2 linked regions of the Cycloclasticus pugetii PS-1 genome follow. The protein of the gene in region 1 binds, or shares a complex with, the protein of each later gene. Links are inferred from orthologs where the notes say so. Each region holds a gene or a part of one and is shown in the gene's direction. Other genes may lie near its edges.

Region 1 (12,032 bases):
TTCTATGGCCCCTAAAGGCATTTCTTCAATAAAGCTGATATCGAGCCCCTCTTTCATTGCAAACTGAACTAAGCTGTTTACCTCATCGTGATTCCTATTTTTAAGAATCACCGCATTTAGTTTAATTTTTTCAAAGCCCGCTTTTTTAGCAGCTTGAATACCTTCTAAGACAGTATTAAGGTCACCCACTCGCGTTACTTTTTTGAATTTATCCGCATCAAGACTATCTAAGCTGATATTGATTCGTTTGACGCCAGCCTCTTTCAATGGGTGTGCTAATTTAGTTAATTGCGAACCATTTGTCGTAATAACTAATTCTTCCAAGCCCTCTAACTTAGCAACATCTGCCAGCATATTGACGATATCTTTTCGTACCAAAGGCTCACCCCCTGTTATACGAATTTTCGTCACGCCCATTTCTACAAAAGCCTTCGATAAACGAGTTATTTCCTCTAAGCTCAATACCTCTTCGCGCGGTAAAAACTCCATATCCTCGCTCATACAATACACACAGCGAAAGTCACAACGGTCTGTCACAGAAATTCGCACATAGGTGACTTGTCGACCAAATTTGTCGATTAACTTATTTGTGTTTATTATTGGCGATACGGCATTCATACAATCTAAACTGCTTCTCCTAATTTTTCTTAAGAAACTCCCGCACTTCAAAAGGTTACGAGCTTCTTGAGAATTACTTTCAATTGAAAATTATTCTCATTTATAATTAATGACTTACAGCCACATTCGTACTTTGTACACCTTACCGCAGTTTAAATTTATAGGTCAATAAATTAGTTCATAAAGCTAACTCCAAACTAGGGCTTTTATATACCTCCCAAGGCCTATTTCATCATTCACTTCACCTTCACTGTAATTAAGATAAACTAGCTTCTATAACAATTATTACAACAGCCTCCTTTACTATAGATGCGACTGTCATTAAAAACATACCTCACCAGCTACGTACTGATAACTACATTTATTTTATCTTATAGCGCTGTCGCCGATACAGGCACGCCGATAAAAATATCTGTCCTTAAGTTTGGTACTGTTAACTGGACATTAGAAACCATAAAGAAAAACCGACTTGATAAAAAAAATGGTTTTGAACTCATCATCCAGCCTTTAGCCAACACTCAAGCGGGCAAAATTGCACTGCAAGCAGGTGCCGCCGATATTATTGTCTCAGATTGGACATGGGTTGCGCGCCAACGCCAATTCTCATCTGATTATTTATTTGCCCCCTATTCATCCGCGGCAGGTTCTATTATGGTGCCTAATGACTCAGCTATTCATTCCATCAAGGATTTGAGCGGTAAGAGATTAGGGATCGCAGGAGGCGAGCTAGATAAAAACTGGCTGTTACTCCGAGCATTAGCATTAAAAAAAGGCATCGACCTTCAAACAGGCCTCGATACATTTTTTGGCGCCCCACCGCTGCTCAATAGCCTCATCAAACAAGGCCAGTTGGACGCCCTAATCAATTATTGGCACTATAGTACGCGTTTAAAAGCAGATGCTTATCGTGAAATTATTAATACGCATGAGATTATTCAGCAACTCGGTATCAACAAAACCATTCCAATCCTTGGCTACGTTTTTAGTGAAAAATGGGCACGAGAACAATCAATCAGCCTCAATAATTTTCTCACCGCTAGCCATGATGCCACTCAGCTCTTATGTACTTCAGATAAACACTGGAAAGCCATCTTGCCGCTAACCAAGACACACAACACACTGACTCAACAACTGTTACGCAAGAGTTATTGCGAAGGACAAATTAAAAAATTTTCAGCTGAAGAGAAACAAGCCATTGCTGATATTTACTCTATATTAGCCGATATTGGAGGTGAAAAACTTGTCGGGACAGTCAAGCAATTTGACCCTAATTTATTTTGGAATAGCGGCCATTAATTAACCAACCTCATGATGCTACGCTCCTCATTCTTAAACTCGATGTTATCATTAGGGCTGCTGATATTAATTTGGCAACTTGCCGCAGTCACATTTAACAGCCCCGTCTTACCCTCACCTTTACTGGTTTATAAGACACTGGCTCATGCTATTCAAACCCATGAATTACCACATCACCTTGGCGTAACTTTATATCGGTTAATAATTAGTTTTTTTCTGGCCATGCTTATAGGAACCGCCATTGGGATTCTTTTAGGCCGGCACAATTCACTCAATCAATTTTTTGATAGTTGGCTAATCATTCTGCTAAATATCCCTGCTTTGGTGACTATTATCTTGTGTTACATTTGGTTTGGTTTAGTTGAAACAGCTGCTATTTTCGCTGTCGTTATCAACAAGATTCCCAACGTTATCGTCACCATTAGAGAAGGCACTAAAAACCTAGATGAGCACCTTATGGAAATGACTAGGGCTTATCGATTTGGGCGCTACAAGACATTGCGTCATGTAATTCTCCCCCAACTCTTTCCTTACATTATGGCTGCCGCCAGAACCGGCCTTGCTCTAATATGGAAAATAATTTTAGTCGTTGAAATGTTAGGCAGAAGCGATGGCATGGGTTATCAAATACACCTGTTTTTTCAACTTTTTGATATCCCCAGCATTATGGCTTATACCGTTTCTTTTATTATTGTAATTCAATTGATAGAAAGCATGATATTAAAACCTTTGGACAAAAAATCTCAACGCTGGAAATAACGTACGATGAGCTCTCTTACTGTCGATATAAAAAAGAAAAACTTTCCAAAAAGTGGGCTTAAGGAAACGTTCACCGTCATAGAAAACCTTTCTTTCGATATAACAAATAATGAGTTTGTCTGCCTTGTCGGCCCATCAGGCTGTGGCAAAACAACGCTGCTTAATATTATCGCGGGCCTTGATAGTGATTATGACGGTACTATTAATAGTCAAAGCAGCAAGCTTCGACCCAGTTACGTTTTCCAAACTCCCCGTTTATTACCATGGCGAACTGTCTTGGAAAACATTCAATTAGCAACCCAGCCCGATGCTTCTTTAGCCAGCATAATAAAAACTCTTCAATCCTTAAACTTAGGTGACCATCTACATAGCTACCCCCATCATTTATCATTGGGAATGCAACGACGGGTTTCACTTGCAAGGGCTTTTTGCTTACCAAGTAACTTGTTGTTAATGGATGAGCCGTTCGTTTCGCTCGACCAGGCCAACGCGAACAAAGCCAGAGGGGCTTTATTAAACTTATGGCATGAAAAACCAAGGTCTATATTATTTGTTACCCATGATTTAAGCGAAGCGATAACACTAGCCGATCGCATTTTATTTTTATCCGCCCCCCCTAGTCATATTATCGCCGAGGTCAACATTAGCCTGACGAGAACTGAACGCACACCCAATCAAGTTAACGCATTTAAAGAGCATCTGAAAACCAGCCAACCAAACATTCGCCCATTTCTGTAAGTTAAACGCCTAAACTGGCTATAAAAAATATAACCTCTGTTTTCTTAAGATACTCATAAACAAAAAAAATCCGCTACCAAATTTGGCAGCGGATTTTTATAGCTATTAAACCATCCTCAAAAAGAGGACTTCTCACAAATGGTCAAGCAATTAGTTTCACTTTAAGCTGCTTTTTTAGCTGCTTTTTTTACAGTGTCTTTAACTTCTTGAGTTACTACTGAGTTGCTTTCTTGAACAAGCTTAATCACTTCTTCGTTATAAGCCTTAACCTCTTCAATCAATTCTTTACTATCAGCTTGTACTTTTTCAAAGCTACTTTGGGCCAGTTCAACCTGATCTTTAACAAAAGCACTTAGGCCTTCAAGATCTGTAATGGCAGTAGCCGCTTTAATGCGTGCTTCAGTGAGAGCAACATATTCTTTAGCTGCAGCTTGTTGTGCGGCAATAGCTTTTTCGAACTGTGCTTTATTTAATTCAACTAATTTTTTAGCAGGAGCGAATAAAGTTTCTAGATTATTTAACATGTCATATCCTTTTATTTGTTTTAAGGTATAAGCAATAACTTCTTCTTTGCTGAGTTGGATTATACAGTGTTTTTATTGCAGCGCAACACTTATCTAACTATCGCATTTTGCACGCACTGTCAACACCCCTTGAACCACTAGTGGTATTAGTCCCCTTACTAAATATTTATATTGCAGTCTTAAAAGAACATACGCTAACCTCTTTAGTTAACGTATCATTAACGACGACGATATCCATTTAATAGTCTCGATTATTCAGCGTAATGAATGGTAAAAAAGTCTTATTTAACCAAAAAGGAGCAGTGTTATGTTTATCGCAATGAACCGCTTTAAAGTAAGCCTTGGCAAAGAAAACGAGTTTGAAGAAGTTTGGCGTTCACGCGAATCTCGCTTAAATGAAGTCCCTGGTTTTAAAACATTTCACCTTTTACGTGGCCCAGCACTTGAGGATCACACCCTATTTGCCTCACATACAACATGGCAAGATAAAGCGGCTTTTGATGACTGGACTCACTCGGACGCGTTTAAACAAGTGCACGCTCAAGCCGGGCAAACAAAAGGTTTATATATTGGGCACCCTAACTTTGAAGGGTTTGAAGTCGTTTTATAGCTTAGGTGGTTTAGTTGTTTTTTTTGTTACATCAGTCTCGTCTTCCCGCTTGAACTCACCTTCGATGATATCCCCATCCAACGCGTCTTCACGGCTGCCTTGTTGAAACGGGCCATCTTGTTGGAAAGAGGCTTGGCCCATTAACGAGCTCTGCAGAATAGAGCGCGCAAAGCGATATCGTAACGACGGCACTAAACAAAGAAAACCAATAATGTCCGTCAAAAAGCCTGGTGTTAACAGCAAGGCTCCACTGACCAGCAACATAGCACCCTCAACCATCTCCACTGCTGGTATCTCAGCTCTAGACAGGCTTGCCTGTATGCGCTGTAGTGTTGCTAGGCCCTGCAATCTAAACAGGTAAGCACCTAATACCGCTGTCAGCAAAATCAACACAACGGTAGGAAACGCACCGATTATGCCTCCCACCTGAATAAGAAAATAAATTTCCACCACAGGGACAACAATTAAGAGTAACAAAAAAACAGAAAAGGGATTCATAGCCAACAGCTTACACAGGAACGATGCCTTTGTAAAAACTGGCATACAGATAAACAGCACAATAACAACATTAAAAAGAAAGATATCAGGAGCTCTTCAGGTCCTAATCTCTATGCAAAACAAAATCAGCTCCTTTGTATTACCGGTGGCGTTATAATGCCTACAAATAACAATGAACAACAAGCACCTGAGCAATGCTTGATATTTCAAGTTAGCATACTGACCCAATCAATTACTCAATGAAAACAAGAAATGTAATTATTTTATGTCTTCTCCTTTGCGCTGTATTTTCTACATCAATGGGGCTTGCAGCTGAGGCAGACCTTAATAAAAAAAATATTACCGATACAATAGGTGATTTATTTGATCGATTCAGCACTTCCCCCTCTGATGCATTACTGGAACCAGATGATGCCTTTAAATTTTTTGCAGAGGTAAACGATCAACAACACATTATCTTAAATTGGCAAATTGCTGACGGTTATTACTTATATCAACAACAGGTTGAGGTAACAGTAATCAACCCTCAAGGCATTCAGTTAGAAGCAATAAAATTCCCAAAAGGCAAGCGCAAAGTAGATGAGATATTTGGTGATACGGTGGTTTATTACCATGATCTACGACTCACCCAACGCTTAACCAATCCACTTGTTAAACCCACTAACGTAACGCTCAACATTCGATTTCAAGGCTGTGCTGATATTGGGGTTTGCTACCCGCCCATGAATAAAACGGTGAGCTTATCCCTGCAACCGACAAACCACCTAAATATTACCCAGCCGACAAAACCTACCCCTAGCAATATTTCGGAACAGGGCCGAATCGCCAAAGCCCTTGTGGACAATACCGTTTGGTTGACCGCTTTAACCTTCCTTGGGTTTGGTCTATTACTCTCATTGACGCCTTGTGTATTTCCCATGATCCCTATTCTGTCTGGCATTATTATTGGGCATGGCAAAAGCCTTACTACACGTAAAGCCTTTTATTTATCCTTTAGTTACGTGTTTGCCTCGGCAATAACGTATGCGCTTTTCGGCATATTAGCGGGCCTGTTTGGTAGTAACTTACAAGCCACCTTTCAAAACCCTTGGATTCTCAGCATCTTTAGTGGGCTTTTTGTGTTACTTGCTTTATCGATGTTTGGCTTGTATCAAATACAGCTACCTAATGCACTCCAAAGTAAACTATCTCAACTGTCACAACACCAAAAACACGGCTCCTTATGGGGCAGTGCAATCATGGGTATTTTATCGACACTTATTGTTGGCCCCTGTGTTGCTGCGCCACTCGCCGGGGTGTTGATTTATATAGGACAAACGGGCGATGCTGTATTAGGCGGCCTTGCACTATTCTCGTTAGGCCTCGGTATGGGCATTCCATTACTAATTATCGGTGTTTCTGCGGGTAAATTATTACCTAAGGCCGGGCACTGGATGGAACCCATTAAGTACTTCTTTGGGGTGTTATTATTGGCTGTCGCTATCTGGCTTGTTGAGCGCATTTTACCGGCCAGCATCACACTCCTTTTGTGGGCAAGCTTATTTATTATTTGCGCGATTTACCTTAACGCACTGGATCGGTTACCAGAAAATTCTTCGGGTTGGCAAAAACTATCCAAAGGAGTCGGTGCTATTTTGATGATCTATGGTGTTATTTTAATGCTCGGTGCAGCCTCCGGCGGAAGCAACCCCTTAAAACCTTTAGCCAACTTTAGTCTTTCGCAAAAAAATAACACTCTACAGCATAGCCTGCCATTTAAGAGAATCCAAAATATTGACGACTTACAGGCTGCTTTACAGCTTGCCTCTCAAAACAAACAATTCGTCATGTTAGATTTTTATGCTGACTGGTGTGTTTCCTGTAAAGAAATGGAAGCCTTTACCTTTAGTGAACCATCTATCCAACAGGCTTTAAAAAACACCCTCCTGTTACAAGCAGATGTCACCAAAAATAATGATGAAGATCGAGCATTATTAAATGCTTTCTCACTTATTGGGCCACCAGCCATTTTATTTTTTTCGCCTAACGGCACTGAAATAAAACAACATCGAGTCATCGGCTATATGGCAGCTGACGATTTTCTAAAACAACTACAAATACTGAAATAAATGAAGAAGAAGGCTCTATTTTCAATTGGTTTTATACTTATCTTCGCTACCGTTGCTATCACTTTGTTTAGCAAGAACCCTTTAACTATTAGCTCTAACGACACAACAGCTACTCAGCAGGCCCCAACCATGCGGCCAGAGTTTTCTTTTCCCGACCTTCAAGGCCAGTTACGAAACATTAAGGAATGGGACGGCAATTATATCGTGCTTAATTTCTGGGCAACTTGGTGCCCACCTTGTCGTGAAGAAATCCCTGAATTCATTGCCATGCAAAAAGAATATGGTGCAACCAACCTACAGTTCATTGGAGTTGCCATTGATAACACGGTCTCAGTTAACAAATTTGCTTTAGAAGTAGGCATCAACTACCCAAATTTAATTGCCGAAATACAGGGTCTGGATCTAGCAAGGCAATACGGCAACACCATGGGCGCCCTTCCTTTTTCTGTTATTATCAACCCTGAAGGCCGCATTATTACTCGTCAAGTAGGGCTTCTTGAACGATCCAAAATTCTTAAATCCATTCAGCTTTCAAAAGGCTAACTCCTGCTAACTTGCTTATATTTGTCTTTATCTTTCGCGAAATAACATTTTATATAGACTTTATCCAAAAGCTTTGGCAAAATCCCCCCTTATTGCAAGATGAAATTGCATAACCAATTATTTTTAAGTTAGTACATTATGGCAATTATTTCAGTCATCAACGGCCCAAACCTAAATATGCTAGGCACACGAGAACCTGGGATTTATGGTGCTCAAACTCTCGCTGATATAGAGCATTCCTTAACTCAGCTGGCCGAACAACACGGACACGAATTGCTTTTCTATCAAAGTAATGCAGAGCATGACCTTGTTAATAAAGTACAACAAAGTAAGCATGATAAGGTTGCTGTTATCTTATTAAACCCAGCGGCTTTTACGCATACAAGCGTTGCCTTGCGTGATGCCCTATTAGCAAGCGACACTCCTTTTATTGAGCTTCACTTATCAAATGTTCATGCTCGCGAGTCATTTCGCCAACACTCTTATTTTTCAGATATTGCCAAAGGTGTTATCTGTGGCTTCGGCCCCGACAGTTATAAATTAGCGCTGCTTGCAGCTCTCCCATTAATACAAAAACCATCAAGAGATTAATTATGGATATAAGAAAAGTTAAAAAACTGATCGAACTCATCGAAGAGTCCGATATTGCAGAAATTGAAATTCACGAAGGTGAAGAGTCTGTACGTATCAATCGTTACTCTTCAACACAACCTGCTGCCGTAACACAAATGCCTGCACCTGCTGCCGCTCCAGCCGTTGCCAGCGCTGCGCCTCAAGCAGCTGCAAGCGACAATACTGAACAGCCGTCTGGACATGTTATTACTTCTCCAATGGTCGGCACGTTTTATGACGCACCTGCGCCAGGCTCGGCCCCTTTCGTCAAAATAGGTCAATCCGTTCAAAAAGGCGATACCTTGTGCATTATTGAAGCAATGAAAATCCTTAACCAAATTGAAGCGGACAAATCTGGTGTTATTGCATCAGTGTTGACTGAGAATGGCCACCCAGTCGAATTTGATCAGCCACTTTTCATCATCGAATAACCGCCCCTGAGACGAGAAAAATATGTTCGATAAAATTCTTATTGCCAACCGTGGTGAAATTGCTTTGCGTATTTTGCGTGCCTGTCGCGAAATGGGCATCCAAACAGTTGCCGTTCACTCCTCTGCCGACCGTGATTTAAAACACGTTCGTTTAGCAGATGAATCCGTTTGTATTGGCGGTCCTTCATCTACAGAAAGCTACCTAAACGTACCCGCCATTATTAGTGCTGCAGAAATTACCGATGCCCAAGCTATTCACCCCGGCTACGGCTTTTTGTCTGAAAATGCGGACTTTGCTGAACGCGTAGAACAAAGCGGCTTTACATTTATTGGCCCTCGCTCGGAAACAATTCGCCTAATGGGTGATAAAGTCTCAGCGATTGAGGCAATGATTAAGGCTGGCGTGCCTTGCGTTCCCGGTTCAGATGGCCCGTTAAACGATGACAAAGAACGAAATGTCAGATTAGCCCGTGATATTGGCTACCCCATTATCATTAAAGCTGCTGGCGGTGGTGGTGGCCGCGGGATGCGTGTGGTTCATACAGAAGCAGCCCTTTTGAATGCCATTTCACTGACCAAAACCGAGGCTAAAAACTTTTTTGGTAACGATATGGTGTATATGGAGAAATTCCTTGAAACGCCACGCCATATCGAATTCCAAGTGCTGGCCGACCAACACGGTAACGCCATTCACTTGGGAGAACGTGACTGCTCAACTCAGCGTAAGCACCAAAAAGTAATTGAAGAAGCGCCCGCAATTGGCATCAGCGAAGAGGTTCGCCAAGAAATTGGTACTCGCTGTGCGAAAGCCTGTACAGATATTGGCTACTATGGAGCAGGAACCTTTGAGTTCTTATATGAGAAAGGTGAATTTTATTTCATTGAAATGAATACACGGGTTCAAGTAGAACATCCAATTACAGAAATTGTCACTGGTGTCGATATTGTTGCTGAACAACTGAAAATTGCCGCTGGTCTACCACTTGGTTACACGCAAGATGATATTAAAATTTCAGGTCACGCTATTGAATGTCGTCTAAATGCTGAGCATTCTGAAACCTTTATGCCTTCACCAGGGAAAATTACACAGTTACATATCCCAGGCGGTCCTGGCATTCGCTTTGATAGCCATATCTATAACGGCTACACCGTGCCTCAATACTATGACTCGATGATCGGCAAACTGATCGCATCAGGCCCCTCTCGCGACTCTGCACTTGCTCGCACAAAAACAGCTCTTAACGAAACGGTTATTGATGGCATTCACACCAATATCCCGTTATTAAAGGACATTGTGGTCGACAAAGATTTTGCCTCAGGCGTCTATAATATTCATTACCTTGAAAAGAAACTGGGGATGTAATCGGCATGGCATGGCAACAATTGACCATTGCAACAACTCAAGAGTTAGCCGCAACGATTGAAGGCTTATTAGAAAACCTTGGCGCTCTGTCTGTGACCATCACAGACAGAGCCGACCAACCTATTTATGAGCCGCCATTAAATAGCACGCCTCTATGGCAACATGTCTCCATTACAGGTTTGTTTGACGAACAAGACGACCTTAAAAATATCGAGCAATTTTTTAACCAACAACTTGGCCATCAGGGCGAGTGGCAATTAACTATTGAGCGTCTAGAAGACCAAGTCTGGGAACGTGTTTGGCTTGAAAATTTCCAACCCATTAAATTTGGCGATAACTTTTGGGTTTGCTCTACCGAACATGACATTGCAGATTCCAATGCAACCTTATTACGACTCGACCCTGGTCTAGCATTTGGCACCGGCACACACCCTACGACCGCCCTTTGTCTCGATTGGTTAGCCAAACATGATCTTACAAAAAGCAATATTATCGACTTTGGATGTGGCTCTGGCATACTCGCTATTGCAGGTCTTTTATTAGGTGCAAAAAGTGCTATTGGCATAGACATTGACCCTCAGGCACTTATCGCCACAACGAGCAATGCCGAACAAAACAATGTACTTGATAAAGTCAAAGTTTATGCCGCTGATCAATACCCTCGAAAACCCCAAGCCATTGTTATTGCGAATATTTTAGCTGAGCCGCTTATCTCACTATCAAGCGATATTTCAGCCTTAGTTAAACCCAAAGGCCATTTATTATTGTCTGGCATCCTTAGCGAACAAGTAACGCAAGTTATTAGCGCCTACCAACATGAATTCATCTTCTGCCCTGCCACCATTAGAGACAATTGGGCTTGCCTCCATGCCGTTAAAAAAACTTGAGCAATGCCTTATGCACTTTGTCCTTTTTGTTTTAGTACACTACATGTCACCCCTGAACAATTAGCAGTTAAGTCAGGCGTTATTCGCTGCGGCCATTGCCATAAAGTATTTAATGCACGGGAAAATGAACTCAGCGCCGATATTGAGCGAACTATTCCCATTAAGCCCAATGAAGACATCACTCAGTCATCAACTGCTATCCAAGAGCATTCGTCTGAAATAGATTCTCCTCCAATTATTGCGGCATGGGAGTCTACAAAAACCACCCATCACTATAAACTGCCTTACGGTCTGCTTTCATTTGTATTAGTGTTAGTGCTTCTCACTCAAATTGCCTTCATTGAATCAACACGATTAACTCAGAACACACAATTACAACCCTTCTTCAAAAAACTCAATAACACCTTCGACTTATCAATTCCTAGCTACCAAAACCTGGATGAAATTCACATCATTGCACGCCAGCTTACGCCTCACCCAAAGCTAGATGAGCTGCTGTCTTTTCAACTCACAATCAAAAATTCCGCCTTAGCCGAACAACCCTATCCAAGCATAAAATTGCTACTAACATCGACTCTCGGTGAGCCAATAGCTCAAGGAGTTTTTACTAAAAATGATTACCTAGCAGACAGTGAAATCAATGATTATTTCGCACCTCAATCCCTAAGGAACATTACGCTTACCTTCCAAAAACCTAGCAAAACTGCCTTTGGTTTTGAAATATCCTTTCAACCTTAAGGTAAAATGCTTGCGATAAATCGCCGCTAAGGATTGACTCAAGATCAGACAATAGCGACACTAAACACCTGAGAGTGTCGCATAAAACTCTCAACTCAACCCCTTTAAGTTCTTATGAAAATTGGTCCGTATACATTAAGTAACAACTTAGTCTTATCCCCCATGGCTGGAATAACCGACAGACCTTTTCGTCAACTTTGTCGGGAATTAGGGGCTGGCTTAGCGGTGTCTGAAATGACTGCGTCAAACCCTGCTTTACGCAAACACCGACGAACCTTATTGAAACTCGATCATAATGGCGAGAACG
Region 2 (12,039 bases), 840 kb from region 1 along the record:
CTCGAGTAACCGTTATTCGCAATAAGAAAACTAAAGTGCTTACGGTCACGCTAGAAAATTTACCAGAAGATGAACAAGCATCAGCTACCGATGTAATTGAGTCAAAGGGTAATAGTATTCTTGGCATGTCTATAAAAAACTTAACAAAACAGATGCGTGATGAGCTAGGAATTAAGCAATACGGTGTTCTTGTTGCCTCTGTTGATAATGGGAATGCATCAAATGCGGGTATTCGTGCCGGTGATATTATTATGCAACTTGATGGCCAGTCAGTTAAAAATACCCAGCACATGAAAAAGTTGGCTTCTAAAATAAAAGAAGGAAAGTTTATTTCTGTGTTAATAAATCGACAAGGGAACCCAATTTTCCTCGCATTGAAAAAATAATAGGTACAATACACGCTATAAAATTAAACGCCTCTTTTGAGGCGTTTTTAACTATGTGAATCGGATGATTTATATACGATTTAGCCTACATTTACGGTCTATGACCCCGATTGACGAGTAAAAACGTGCCTGATATTAGCTTAACAAGAAATTTTTCTATCATTGCCCATATTGATCATGGGAAATCTACTCTTGCAGATCGCTTAATCCATATATGTGGAGGTTTGAGTGAACGTGAAATGGAGGAGCAAGTCCTTGATTCAATGGATATTGAACGTGAACGTGGTATTACCATTAAAGCGCAAAGTGTTACCTTGCATTACAAAGCAAACGATGGAATAACCTATCGATTGAATTTTATTGATACACCTGGTCATGTAGACTTTTCATATGAAGTATCACGTTCTTTAGCAGCCTGTGAAGGAGCTTTATTGGTGGTTGATGCCGCGCAAGGAGTTGAGGCGCAAAGTGTAGCGAATTGTTATACCGCTATTGATTTAGGGCTAGAAGTTCTACCGGTACTAAATAAGATAGATTTACCCTCTGCAGAGCCTGAACGTGTTGCAGAAGAAGTAGAAGAAATTATAGGTATTGAAGCAATTGATGCGCCTCAAATTAGTGCTAAAACTGGATTGGGTGTTGAATTGGTTTTAGAAGATATTGTAAAGAATGTGCCTGCGCCTAAGGGGGATCCTGATGCCCCTTTACAAGCGTTAATTATTGATTCTTGGTTTGATAATTACCTGGGTGTTGTCTCTTTGATTCGTGTTGTTAATGGCACGATAAAAAAGAAACAGAAAATCAAAATGATGTCTTCAAATAATATTCATTTAGTCGATCAAGTTGGTGTTTTTACGCCCAAAAGGGAGGTGCTTGATGCACTGTACCCTGGTGATGTGGGGTTTATGGTTGCTGGCATTAAAGATATTTATGGGGCTCCAGTTGGTGACACGATCACCTTTTCGAGCCAGCCTGCGGAAAACTCATTGCCGGGTTTTAAAAAGGTTCAAGCACGTGTGTTTGCCGGCTTGTTCCCTTCAAGTTCTAATGATTATGAGAACCTTCGAGAAGCATTAAATAAATTAAAGCTTAATGATGCCTCTTTAAATTATGAACCAGAAACGTCTGATGCACTGGGTTTTGGGTTTCGCTGTGGTTTCTTAGGTATGCTGCATATGGAAATCATTCAAGAACGTCTTGAACGTGAATATGACTTGGACCTAATAACTACCGCACCAACGGTTGTTTATGAAGTGCTATTACATAACGGCGATATTATTGAGGTAGATAACCCAGCAAAGCTGCCTGATATTTCAACAATTGCTGAAATTCGTGAGCCGATAATTGAAGCCCATATACTGGTTCCTCAAGAGTATTTAGGAAATGTGATTACGTTATGTATTGATAAACGTGGCGTACAAACAAAAATGCAATACATGGGCAAACAAGTGTCATTAAGCTATGAGATACCTATGAGTGAAGTGGTATTAGACTTTTTTGATCGTTTAAAATCTGTTAGTCGCGGATATGCATCGTTTGAATATGAGTTTAGACGTTTTCAAGCTGAGCCCTTAGTAAAATTGGACGTGCTTATTAATGGCGACAGGGTCGATGCCTTATCCCTAATTGTACATCGAGATATTAGCCAAGGGCGTGGCCGCGAGTTGGTTGAAAAAATGAAAGACCTTATTCCAAGGCAGATGTTTGAAATTGCCATTCAAGCCGCTATTGGTGCGAAAATTATTGCACGCTCCTCAGTCAAAGCACTTAGAAAAAATGTGACGGCTAAATGCTATGGTGGTGATGTTTCTCGTAAACGTAAACTATTAGAAAAGCAAAAAGCCGGGAAAAAACGTATGAAACAAGTTGGTAATGTTGATATTCCACAAGATGCCTTTCTTGCGGTGCTTAAACTAGGAAGTGACTAATGCATTTTGACTTTTCTGCCGCACTAACACTCGCCACCTTTATAACTGGGTTTATTGCCGCTATTTATTGGCTTATAAAACGGTTGAAAAAAAGCCAAACCGCCCGTAAAGAGCCACTGATTGTTGAGTATTCAAAATCATTTTTCCCAGTGCTTTTATTCGTTTTGGTTTTGCGCTCGTTTATTGTAGAGCCATTTAGAATCCCCTCCAGCTCGATGATGCCAACATTACTAATAGGTGACTTTATTTTGGTTAACAAGTTTTCCTACGGCATACGGTTGCCTGTTGTTGATACAAAAATAATTGATATCGGAAAGCCAGAACGAGGTGACATTATGGTTTTTCGTTACCCCCAAAACCCCTCATTAGATTACATTAAACGCGTGATTGCCTTACCTGGTGATAAAGTCGGCTATTTCGATAAACATATTTTTATTAATGGTGAGAAAATAATACAAAAACCCTTAGGTCTGTACAAAGGTGTTGGCCAAGGGGAGAATATGACAGGTGCCTTATTGCAGCATGAGCAACTACAAGCGAAAGAACACGAGATACTTATTATGCAACAACGTCCGTCAGTTGAAGGTGAAATAATAGTGCCTGATGGACATTACTTCATGATGGGAGATAACCGTGATAACAGTAATGATAGTCGATACTGGGGTACGGTCCCTGAAGAAAATATAGTCGGTAAAGCGTTTATGATTTGGATGAACTGGGATGCTGATAATAAAGGTGTCGATTGGTCAAGATTAGGTTCAATAATACAGTAGGATTAATTATAAAAAGGAAATATGGTATGAATTCATCAAAGCAAAAAGGGTTTACTCTTGTCGGGTTAATTTTAGTTTTCGGCTTAATAGGCATTATTACATTAAGTGTTTTGAAGGTATTCCCTGTTTATATGGAACACCTTGCTGTTAAAAAGGCAATGGAAGCGATCGAGATGGATCAAGACTTAAGTAAAATGAGTGTTGGGCAGATAAGGGGCTTGTTTCAGAAAAAACTGGATATGAATCAGGTGAACAGTATTAACGCCAAAAACGCCAAAATCAACCGTTCTCTTAGCGACATTACGATGAAAGTTGACTATGAGGTTCGTAAAGACTATATCGGCAATGTTGATTTAATCCTCTCATTTAGTGATGAGTTTGAAGTACCTATTTAAAGTAAATTAGATGATATGTTGAGCTTTGATGCTAGCAGGCTGCAAAAAAAAATAAATACAATATTTGATGATCATGCTTTACTCGAACAGGCATTAACGCATCGAAGTATTAGTAAAAATAATAATGAGCGTTTAGAGTTTTTAGGCGATGCTATTTTAGGGTTTATTATTGCCGATGCAATCTATGAGAAATTTCCTGCGGCTGATGAAGGCGTGATGAGTCGGCTTCGTGCGCATTTGGTTAATGGAGAATCGTTAGCAAATATTGCTAAAATGCTGCAGTTAAGCGATGAATTGGTACTGGGGCCGGGCGAGATGAAAAGTGGTGGTAAACACCGAGCTTCGATTCTTTCTGATGCTGTTGAAGCATTAATAGGTGCCATGTATAAAGATAAAGGGCTCAACGAAACGAGATCTTGGGTGTTGACGATATTCAAAACACAATTAGATTCATTAAGTTTAGATACCGCTTCAAAAGATCCAAAAACTCAATTACAAGAATATCTACAAGCGCGTGGTATAGCGGTACCTCGCTATAATGTAATCTCAACCACAGGACTGGATCATAATCAGCAATTTAAAGTTGAGTGCCAGGTTGACGGTGTGGAAGAAGTGGTATGCGCAACAGCTAGCTCTCGGAAAAAAGCCGAGCAAAAGGCTGCATCAAAAATTTTAGAGGGTTTATTATCATGACAAAAAAATCATTCAAAAGTGGTTTTGTTGCCCTTATAGGTGCACCAAATGCAGGTAAATCAACCCTTTTAAATAATATATTAGGGCAAAAGATCAGCATTACTTCTAGACGACCACAAACGACGCGTCATCGGATATTAGGCATTAAAACAACGGAAGCATCGCAAGTTGTGTATGTTGATACGCCAGGTATGCATTTAGGTGGTAAAAGGGCGTTAAATAAATACTTAAACAAAACCGCAGACACCAGCCTAATGGGGGTTGATGTGATTGTTTGGGTTAAAGATGATATGCAATGGGATGCTATTGATATCTCTATTCTTGAGAAGTTAAAAAACGAAGGAGCACCTGTCGTTTTAGCGATTAATAAAATTGATAAGGTTGCTGACAAAGAAAGCTTATTGCCATTTATTCAGAAAATTAGCCTCGAACACGATTTTCAGTCGATTATCCCTATTTCTGCTTTAACAGGTAAACAATTAGGTGAGTTTGAACAGTTGCTTCTAACGTTACTTCCTGAGGGTGAGTTGATGTTTCCGGAAGATCAAGTAACCGATAGCTCTGAACGATTTATGGCAACAGAAATTATTCGAGAAAAGCTTATACGTCGTCTAGGGCAAGAAATTCCTCATTCATTAAGCATTAGTATTGATCAATACAAAGTGGAAGAAAAAATAACCCGTATTCATGCTGTTATTTGGGTGGAAAGGGATGGGCAAAAGAATATAGTCATAGGCGATAAAGGCGTAGGGCTTAAAGAGGTTGGTACGCAGGCCCGTCTGGATATTGAGAAAATGCTCGAATCAAAGGTTTATTTGAATTTATGGGTAAAGGTTAAGAAAAACTGGTCGGACAATGAACGAGAATTGATCAGTTTAGGGTATCGGGGTATCGAATAACTGACTATATAAGGAACAGCGTTAATTCGTTTACACAAATGCGATGAATAGAGTGGAGCATCAGACGGGCTTTATTTTAAAAAGTCAGGGGTTTAAGGAAAACAGTTCAATTCATCAAGTGTTTACGCGCGATTATGGTGTTTTGTCGATTCTTTCCAAAGGCTCAAAAAAAAATAATTCTAAATACGGTTCTTTGTTGCAAGCCTTTCGAGCATTATCGCTGTCTTGGATCGGTAAGAGTGATCTTAAAACGCTTATCTCTATCGAGGACCCTGAAAATATACCTCAATTGAAAGGAGCTGCTTTGTATTGTGGCTTTTATGTTAATGAATTAATTCTATGTTTACTTCATAAACACGATGCGCACCCTTATTTATTTGATGCATATAGAGACGTTATTGTTTTGCTGTCAAAGGGCCTATCGCTGGAAGTACACCTGAGAGAGTTTGAAAAAAAGTTATTTGACGGAATCGGCTATGGGCTCATGCTGGAATATGACAGTGAATATCAACGACCGATAGACCCTAGTAAATATTACATCTATCATCCAGGGCAGGGGCCTCGGTTGACTAATAATGAAAATCATCCTGATACCGTTCTTGGTAGTACTCTAATTAACCTTAACAATAATAACCTACAAGGCAAAACAGAGCTAAAGCAAGCAAAACGTCTTATGCGACGGTTAATCGATAACCAGTTGGATGGTAAAATACTTAAAAGTCGCGATTTGTTCGCTTAATTTTCTACTTTATTACTATGCATAAAAATTCTCTCTTTTTAGGTGTTAATATTGACCACGTTGCCACATTAAGAAATGCACGAGGCACAGACTACCCGTCCCCACTTGATGCCGCCTTTATCGCTGAGCGAGCTGGCGCCGATGGCATCACTATTCATTTACGAGAGGATCGCCGCCATATTAGAGATCAAGATGTATACGACATCGCGTCCAATATACACACTCGGTTAAATTTAGAGCTGGCTATTACCGATGAGATGATTGATATTGCTTGTAGAACAAAGCCAGCGTCTTGTTGTTTGGTGCCTGAAAAACGTGAAGAATTAACCACGGAAGGTGGCTTAGATGTTTCTGGGAACTTTGAGCGATTAAGACAAGCTTGTTTATCACTATCATCAGCTGGCATTTTGATCTCCCCTTTTATCGACCCAGATAAAGAACAAATAGATGCTGTAAAAGAAACGGGTGCCTCGATGCTTGAATTGCATACCGGTTGCTACGCAGATGCAAAATCATTATCCGAGCAAGAAGCAGAATATAACAGAATTGTAACGGCTGCTAATTATGCCGATAGTTTGGGTTTGCAAGTTAATGCGGGCCATGGTTTGCATTATCATAATGTAGAACCCATTGCTAAAATTCCAGAAATTGTAGAGCTTAATATTGGTCACTCAATTATTTCAAGGGCGCTAATAACGGGACTTGAGTTAGCCGTACGTGATATGAAAACATTGATGCATAACGCACGTGTTAACTAGGCTGTATTAAATGATGAAATTTGCTGTTGGGGTTGAGTATGATGGAAGTTGCTACCATGGTTGGCAACGGCAAAAAAACACTCCTCAGACGGTTCAAGAGAAACTAGAGTCTGCCTTGTCTGTGCTTGCATCGAGTCCTGTATCTGTTGTTTGTGCAGGGCGGACCGATGCTGGCGTGCATGCTTTAGAGCAAGTTGTACACTTTGAAACCAGTAAGCAACGAGAATTACATCAATGGGTATTTGGTACAAATGCTAATTTACCCGACGATATTCGTGTTGTGTGGATTAAACCGGTTACGGAAGATTTTCATGCTCGTTTTTCAGCGGCTGCGCGTTACTACCGGTACGAGATTTTAAATCGTTGGGTAAAATCTGCCTTAAGTCGACATCATGTCACCACTATTTTTAACCCCTTAGATGAAAACTTAATGCAGAAAGGGGCTAATTATTTATTGGGTACTCATGATTTTACTTCATTTCGTGCACAAGCTTGCCAAGCAAAATCTCCGGTTAAACATATTCATTCGATTGTTATTAAACGTATCGATGATAAAATCATCATCGATATCATCGCCAATGCTTTTTTACATCATATGGTGCGAAATATAGTTGGCACCTTATTACCTGTTGGGACAGGGGAGCGACCTCCCGAATTCGTACATCATGCACTGAAGGCTAAAGATCGTCGACAGGCAGGCGTAACTGCTTTGCCTAATGGTTTGTATTTTAAAGGCGTGTACTACCCTGAAGCGTTCGGTTTAGATAATCTTGAGGCGTTTTCACCTTTTAGTGATGCCATTGAAAAAAAACAGAGCTAAGTAAAAAAATGCCATTTAGAACACGTGTGAAAATTTGTGGAATTACTCGGCCTGATGATGCCTATGCAGCGATAGAAAATGGTGCAGATGCGTTAGGTTTTGTCTTTTATGATAAAAGTCCAAGAAGTATAGAAATACAAAAAGCTGAAATTCTATTTTCTAATATATCGCCATTTATCAATAAGGTAGCGCTTTTTGTTAACCCAGATTATGATTATGTTAATCACGTCTTAAGTAAACTTCCGGTTGACCTTCTTCAATTTCATGGTGATGAAGATGAAGTATTCTGCTCATCTTTTAACAAGCCCTATTTAAAAGCGATTAGAATGCGTAACAGCATAAATTTAGATGAGGTAGCTGATACTTATCACTCAGCATCTGGGTTATTGCTTGACGCTTTTGACAGCAGCCAATACGGTGGTACTGGACAAACATTCGATTGGGATCTAATACCAAAAAAATGTAAATTACCTATCGTATTAGCCGGTGGGCTTAATCCGAGTAATGTCTCTAAAGCCATACAGAATACTAACGTATTTGCCGTAGATGTTAGTAGTGGGGTTGAAAAAAGCAAAGGGGTCAAAGACCACCAATTAATAAAACAATTTATGCAAGAGGTTAAACGTGCCAACGAGTGACAAAAAAATGCAAGCAGCTGTAACACATTATGACTTACCTGATGAACGTGGTCACTTTGGCCCTTACGGGGGGCTGTTTGTTGGTGAAACACTAATGGAATCGATTGAAGAGTTGAATGAGGCATATGCTAAATTTATGCAAGACCCCGATTTTCTTGCAGAATTGGATGCTGATTTGCATGACTATGTCGGTCGTCCATCTCCTATCTATCATGCAAAACGCTTAAGTGAAGAAAATGGTGGTGCGCAAATTTATCTTAAACGAGAAGATTTAAACCACACCGGCGCGCATAAAATAAACAATACAATTGGCCAAGCGTTATTAGCTAAACGCATGGGTAAAACACGAATAATTGCAGAAACAGGTGCTGGTCAACATGGTGTTGCGACGGCAACTGTAGCTGCACGGCTAGGCCTTGAGTGTGTTGTTTACATGGGCGCTGAAGACATTCAGCGTCAATCACCTAATGTATATCGTATGAAATTGCTAGGTGCCAAAGTGGTGCCAGTTACTTCTGGATCACAAACGCTTAAAGATGCTCTAAACGAAGCGCTTAGGGACTGGGTAACCAATATAGATGATACGTATTATATTATCGGCACAGTAGCCGGGCCGCACCCTTATCCTGCAATGGTCAGAGACTTTCAAACGGTTATTGGGCGTGAATCTCGTGAGCAAATGATTGCTAAAACGGGCCACTTACCCAATGCGCTAGTGGCCTGTGTTGGTGGTGGTTCTAATGCCATCGGGCTTTTTCACCCATTTATAGAAGATCAATCAGTCTCTATTTATGGCGTAGAAGCGGCTGGTTTAGGTGTTGAAACAGGGCAGCACTCAGCGCCTTTATGTGCAGGTAAACCAGGTGTGCTGCATGGGAACAGAACGTATTTGATGGCCGATGACAACGGTGAAATTATTGAAACGCATTCTATTTCTGCTGGTCTTGATTACCCTGGAGTAGGGCCAGAGCATTCCTGGTTAAAGGATATAGGGCGTGCAGAATATGTCAGTATTAAAGATGATGAGGCGTTAGCGGCTTTTCATCAATTAACCCGAGTAGAAGGTATTATTCCTGCGCTGGAATCTAGCCATGCAGTTGCTTATGCGACCAAACTAGCGAAAAAAATGAACAAAGATGAAACCATTTTAGTGTGCCTATCGGGTCGAGGAGACAAAGATATATTTACTATTGCGAAACTTGAAGGTATTGAACTATGAGTCGTTTAGACAAGTGCTTTAAAGGACTCGAAGGTGCCAAGCAAAAAGCTTTAATTCCCTTTATTACTGCGGGTGATCCAGATGCTGATTTTACTCTATCTTGCATGCATAACATGGTTAAAGCTGGAGCCAGCATTATTGAACTAGGCGTTCCTTTTTCTGACCCGATGGCCGATGGCCCTGTTATTCAACAAGCCAGTGAAAGGGCGTTGGCAAAAGGAATGTCTTTAAAAGGGGTTATAGAGATTGTTCGGGCATTTCGAGAAACTGATCAAGTAACACCGGTTATTTTAATGGGCTATTTAAATCCGATTGAATTTATGGGTTATGAAACCTTTGCCAGTACTGCTGCGAAAGCTGGTGTTGACGGCGTGTTAACTGTTGATATTCCTCCTGAAGAAAGCTCCGATTTAATAGCAGCGTTTAAACAGCATGGTTTAGCGCCTATATTCCTCTTATCACCAACCAGTAATGAGAGTCGTATCAAAAAGGTGTCAGCTGTTGCGCAAGGTTATATTTATTATGTGTCTTTGAAAGGCGTAACCGGTGCGGGGCACCTTCAACTAGACGACATTAAAACAAAAATACAAAATATCAAACAATACACATCATTGCCTATAGCCATTGGTTTTGGTGTTAAAAATGCCGATATCGCCGCGAATATTGCTAAAATAGGTGATGCTGTCGTGGTGGGGAGTGCGTTGATTAACTGCATTACCGATCACTCTGAGAATCAATCGAAAGGGCAACAAGCCATTTCTGGTTTATTAAGTGAAATGCGAACGGCGATGGACGCTGTCACAAAATAATTATAAAGGTTAGGTGATTTATGAGCTGGTTTGAAAAATTAATACCGTCTGGCATCCAATTAAGTGGTAAGAAAAAAGGCTCTGTGCCTGAAGGTTTATGGTGTAAATGTGATAGTTGCCATAGCGTTTTATATAAAACGGACTTGGAAAGCAATTTACATGTATGCCCAAAATGTGATCACCATCAGCGTCTAAGTGGTCGAGCACGCCTAGAGTCTTTCTTAGACGAAGCTGGCCGTGTAGAAATTGGTGGGAACGTCAGATCGCTTGACCCATTAAAGTTTAAAGACAGTAAAAAATATAAAGACCGCCATGCCTCTGCCGTCAAAGCTACAGGGGAAACTGATGCACTTATCGTGATGAAAGGCAGCGTTCTTGATATGGAGCTTGTTGCAGCAGCCTTTGATTTTTCATTTATGGGTGGGTCTATGGGTTCAGTAGTCGGTGAGCGCTTTGTGCGGGCTGTGAATCAATCCATCGAATCCAATATTCCATTGGTATGCTTTTCAGCAAGTGGTGGAGCGAGAATGCAAGAGTCCTTGTTTTCTTTATTCCAAATGGCTAAAACCAGTGCCGCCTTAGCACAATTGGCTGACAAAAAAATCCCCTTCATATCCGTTTTAACAGACCCAACTATGGGTGGTGTGTCGGCTAGTTTAGCAATGCTAGGAGATGTACATATTGCAGAACCCAATGCATTAGTAGGCTTTGCAGGACAGCGAGTGATAGAGCAAACGGTTAGCGAAAAACTACCAGAGGGCTTTCAACGCAGTGAGTTTTTATTAGAGCATGGTGCAATAGATATGATTGTTGACCGCAGAGATCTACGTCAAACGATCACAGATATTCTTTCCTTATTGCATGCGGGCCATGACAACTTGAAAGCACTCGATGTGCCTGTGGCTGAAGTAGTGCCCGATGACGAACTGGACGACGATCAATAATCAATAGTTAGCGTGCAATCTGGTTTATCAGCGCTATCTTCTATTGACGAGTGGCTGGCTTGGCAGGAACAGTGTCATGTTAAAAATATTGATCTGGGTCTGGAGCGTGTAGCAAGCGTATACAAAGCATTAAAGCCAACACATTCACGGTCTATTTATACCATCACGGTGGCGGGCACCAATGGTAAAGGCTCTTGTGTTGCTATGCTAGAAGCAATTTTTATTGCCGCTGGCTACCGTGTAGGCGTTTATAGTACACCGCACCTTAACCACTATAATGAACGGGTTAGAATTAATGGCACGCCCGTGCTTGATTCCTCACTAGCCTCATCTTTTTATAAAATAGACCTCGCACGAAAAGAAACCAGCTTAAGTTATTTTGAATTTGGCACGCTGGCAGCCATAGACGTATTTGATCATTATAAAGTGGATATTCAAATTCTCGAGGTTGGTTTAGGCGGGCGACTTGATGCAGTTAATATCGTCGATGCTGATGCCGCACTTATTACGAGTATCTCTATTGATCATATTGATTGGTTAGGTGATGACCGTAATCAAATTGCGTTAGAAAAAGCAGGTGTTTTCAGAGCCAACCAGATCGCTGTTTGTGGCGATTCGACGGTGCCTAACAGCTTAATTGATTATGCAAAAAAACTAGGCACCCAATTATCGTTAGCAGGTAAAGACTTTGATGTTAATAAAAACGCTAACGACTGGTCTCTAGTGGCGAATCATGTGTTTGCAGGGCATTACCCAATGCCAGTTTTACAAGGTTATCACCAAATAAAAAATGCTGCTGCCGTGGTTAGCCTATTAGCAAACATACAGCACATTAAACCAGTTAGTAAAAATAATATTGACATTGGCCTTCGACACACCTCATTAAAAGGTAGGTTGCAACAGGTTAGTTCAGCGCCTGATATTTTTTTAGACGTTGCACATAATGCTGAATCAGCTCAGGTGTTATCGGACTTTCTTAAAAGTAAAAAGACTAATGGGCAAATCCATGCCGTCTTTTCTGTACTGGCGGACAAACAG

Evidence for each region.
Region 2: the proteins of accC (region 1) and accD are in contact, whole or in part, in a solved structure (PDB 8UXZ), measured with the Escherichia coli proteins. The link is inferred for Cycloclasticus pugetii PS-1 from one-to-one orthologs.

Annotation. Positions count from the first base shown.
Region 1 is NZ_ARVU01000001.1:1,955,989-1,968,020, forward strand. The notes cover bases 8,063-10,929. They hold accC (acetyl-CoA carboxylase biotin carboxylase subunit), read left to right. Parts: upstream 8,063-8,759; coding sequence 8,760-10,100; downstream 10,101-10,929. Other genes in these bases: aroQ (type II 3-dehydroquinate dehydratase), read left to right, coding at 8,063-8,285; accB (acetyl-CoA carboxylase biotin carboxyl carrier protein), read left to right, coding at 8,288-8,737; prmA (50S ribosomal protein L11 methyltransferase), read left to right, coding at 10,106-10,929. Outside these bases: GTP 3',8-cyclase MoaA, read right to left, coding at 1-618; CYCPU_RS0109555 (ABC transporter substrate-binding protein), read left to right, coding at 928-1,914; CYCPU_RS0109560 (ABC transporter permease), read left to right, coding at 1,927-2,673; CYCPU_RS0109565 (ABC transporter ATP-binding protein), read left to right, coding at 2,680-3,411; CYCPU_RS0109570 (phasin family protein), read right to left, coding at 3,573-3,935; CYCPU_RS0109575 (heme-degrading protein HmuQ), read left to right, coding at 4,243-4,545; CYCPU_RS0109580 (FxsA family protein), read right to left, coding at 4,540-5,043; CYCPU_RS0109585 (protein-disulfide reductase DsbD), read left to right, coding at 5,283-7,151; CYCPU_RS0109590 (TlpA family protein disulfide reductase), read left to right, coding at 7,152-7,694; more of aroQ, read left to right, coding at 7,833-8,062; more of prmA, read left to right, coding at 10,930-10,987; CYCPU_RS0109615 (zinc-ribbon and DUF3426 domain-containing protein), read left to right, coding at 10,991-11,725; tRNA dihydrouridine synthase DusB, read left to right, coding at 11,840-12,032. UniProt on the Escherichia coli protein: This protein is a component of the acetyl coenzyme A carboxylase complex; first, biotin carboxylase catalyzes the carboxylation of the carrier protein and then the transcarboxylase transfers the carboxyl group to form malonyl-CoA.
Region 2 is NZ_ARVU01000001.1:1,109,971-1,122,009, forward strand. The notes cover bases 9,166-12,039. They hold accD (acetyl-CoA carboxylase, carboxyltransferase subunit beta), read left to right. Parts: upstream 9,166-10,077; coding sequence 10,078-11,001; downstream 11,002-12,039. Other genes in these bases: trpB (tryptophan synthase subunit beta), read left to right, coding at 9,166-9,248; trpA (tryptophan synthase subunit alpha), read left to right, coding at 9,245-10,057; folC (bifunctional tetrahydrofolate synthase/dihydrofolate synthase), read left to right, coding at 11,014-12,039. Also shown: CYCPU_RS0105370 (DegQ family serine endoprotease), read left to right, coding at 1-386; lepA (translation elongation factor 4), read left to right, coding at 512-2,314; lepB (signal peptidase I), read left to right, coding at 2,314-3,087; CYCPU_RS0105385 (DUF4845 domain-containing protein), read left to right, coding at 3,114-3,482; rnc (ribonuclease III), read left to right, coding at 3,498-4,175; GTPase Era, read left to right, coding at 4,172-5,074; DNA repair protein RecO, read left to right, coding at 5,118-5,813; pdxJ (pyridoxine 5'-phosphate synthase), read left to right, coding at 5,831-6,571; tRNA pseudouridine(38-40) synthase TruA, read left to right, coding at 6,582-7,391; CYCPU_RS0105415 (phosphoribosylanthranilate isomerase), read left to right, coding at 7,400-8,029; more of trpB, read left to right, coding at 8,037-9,165.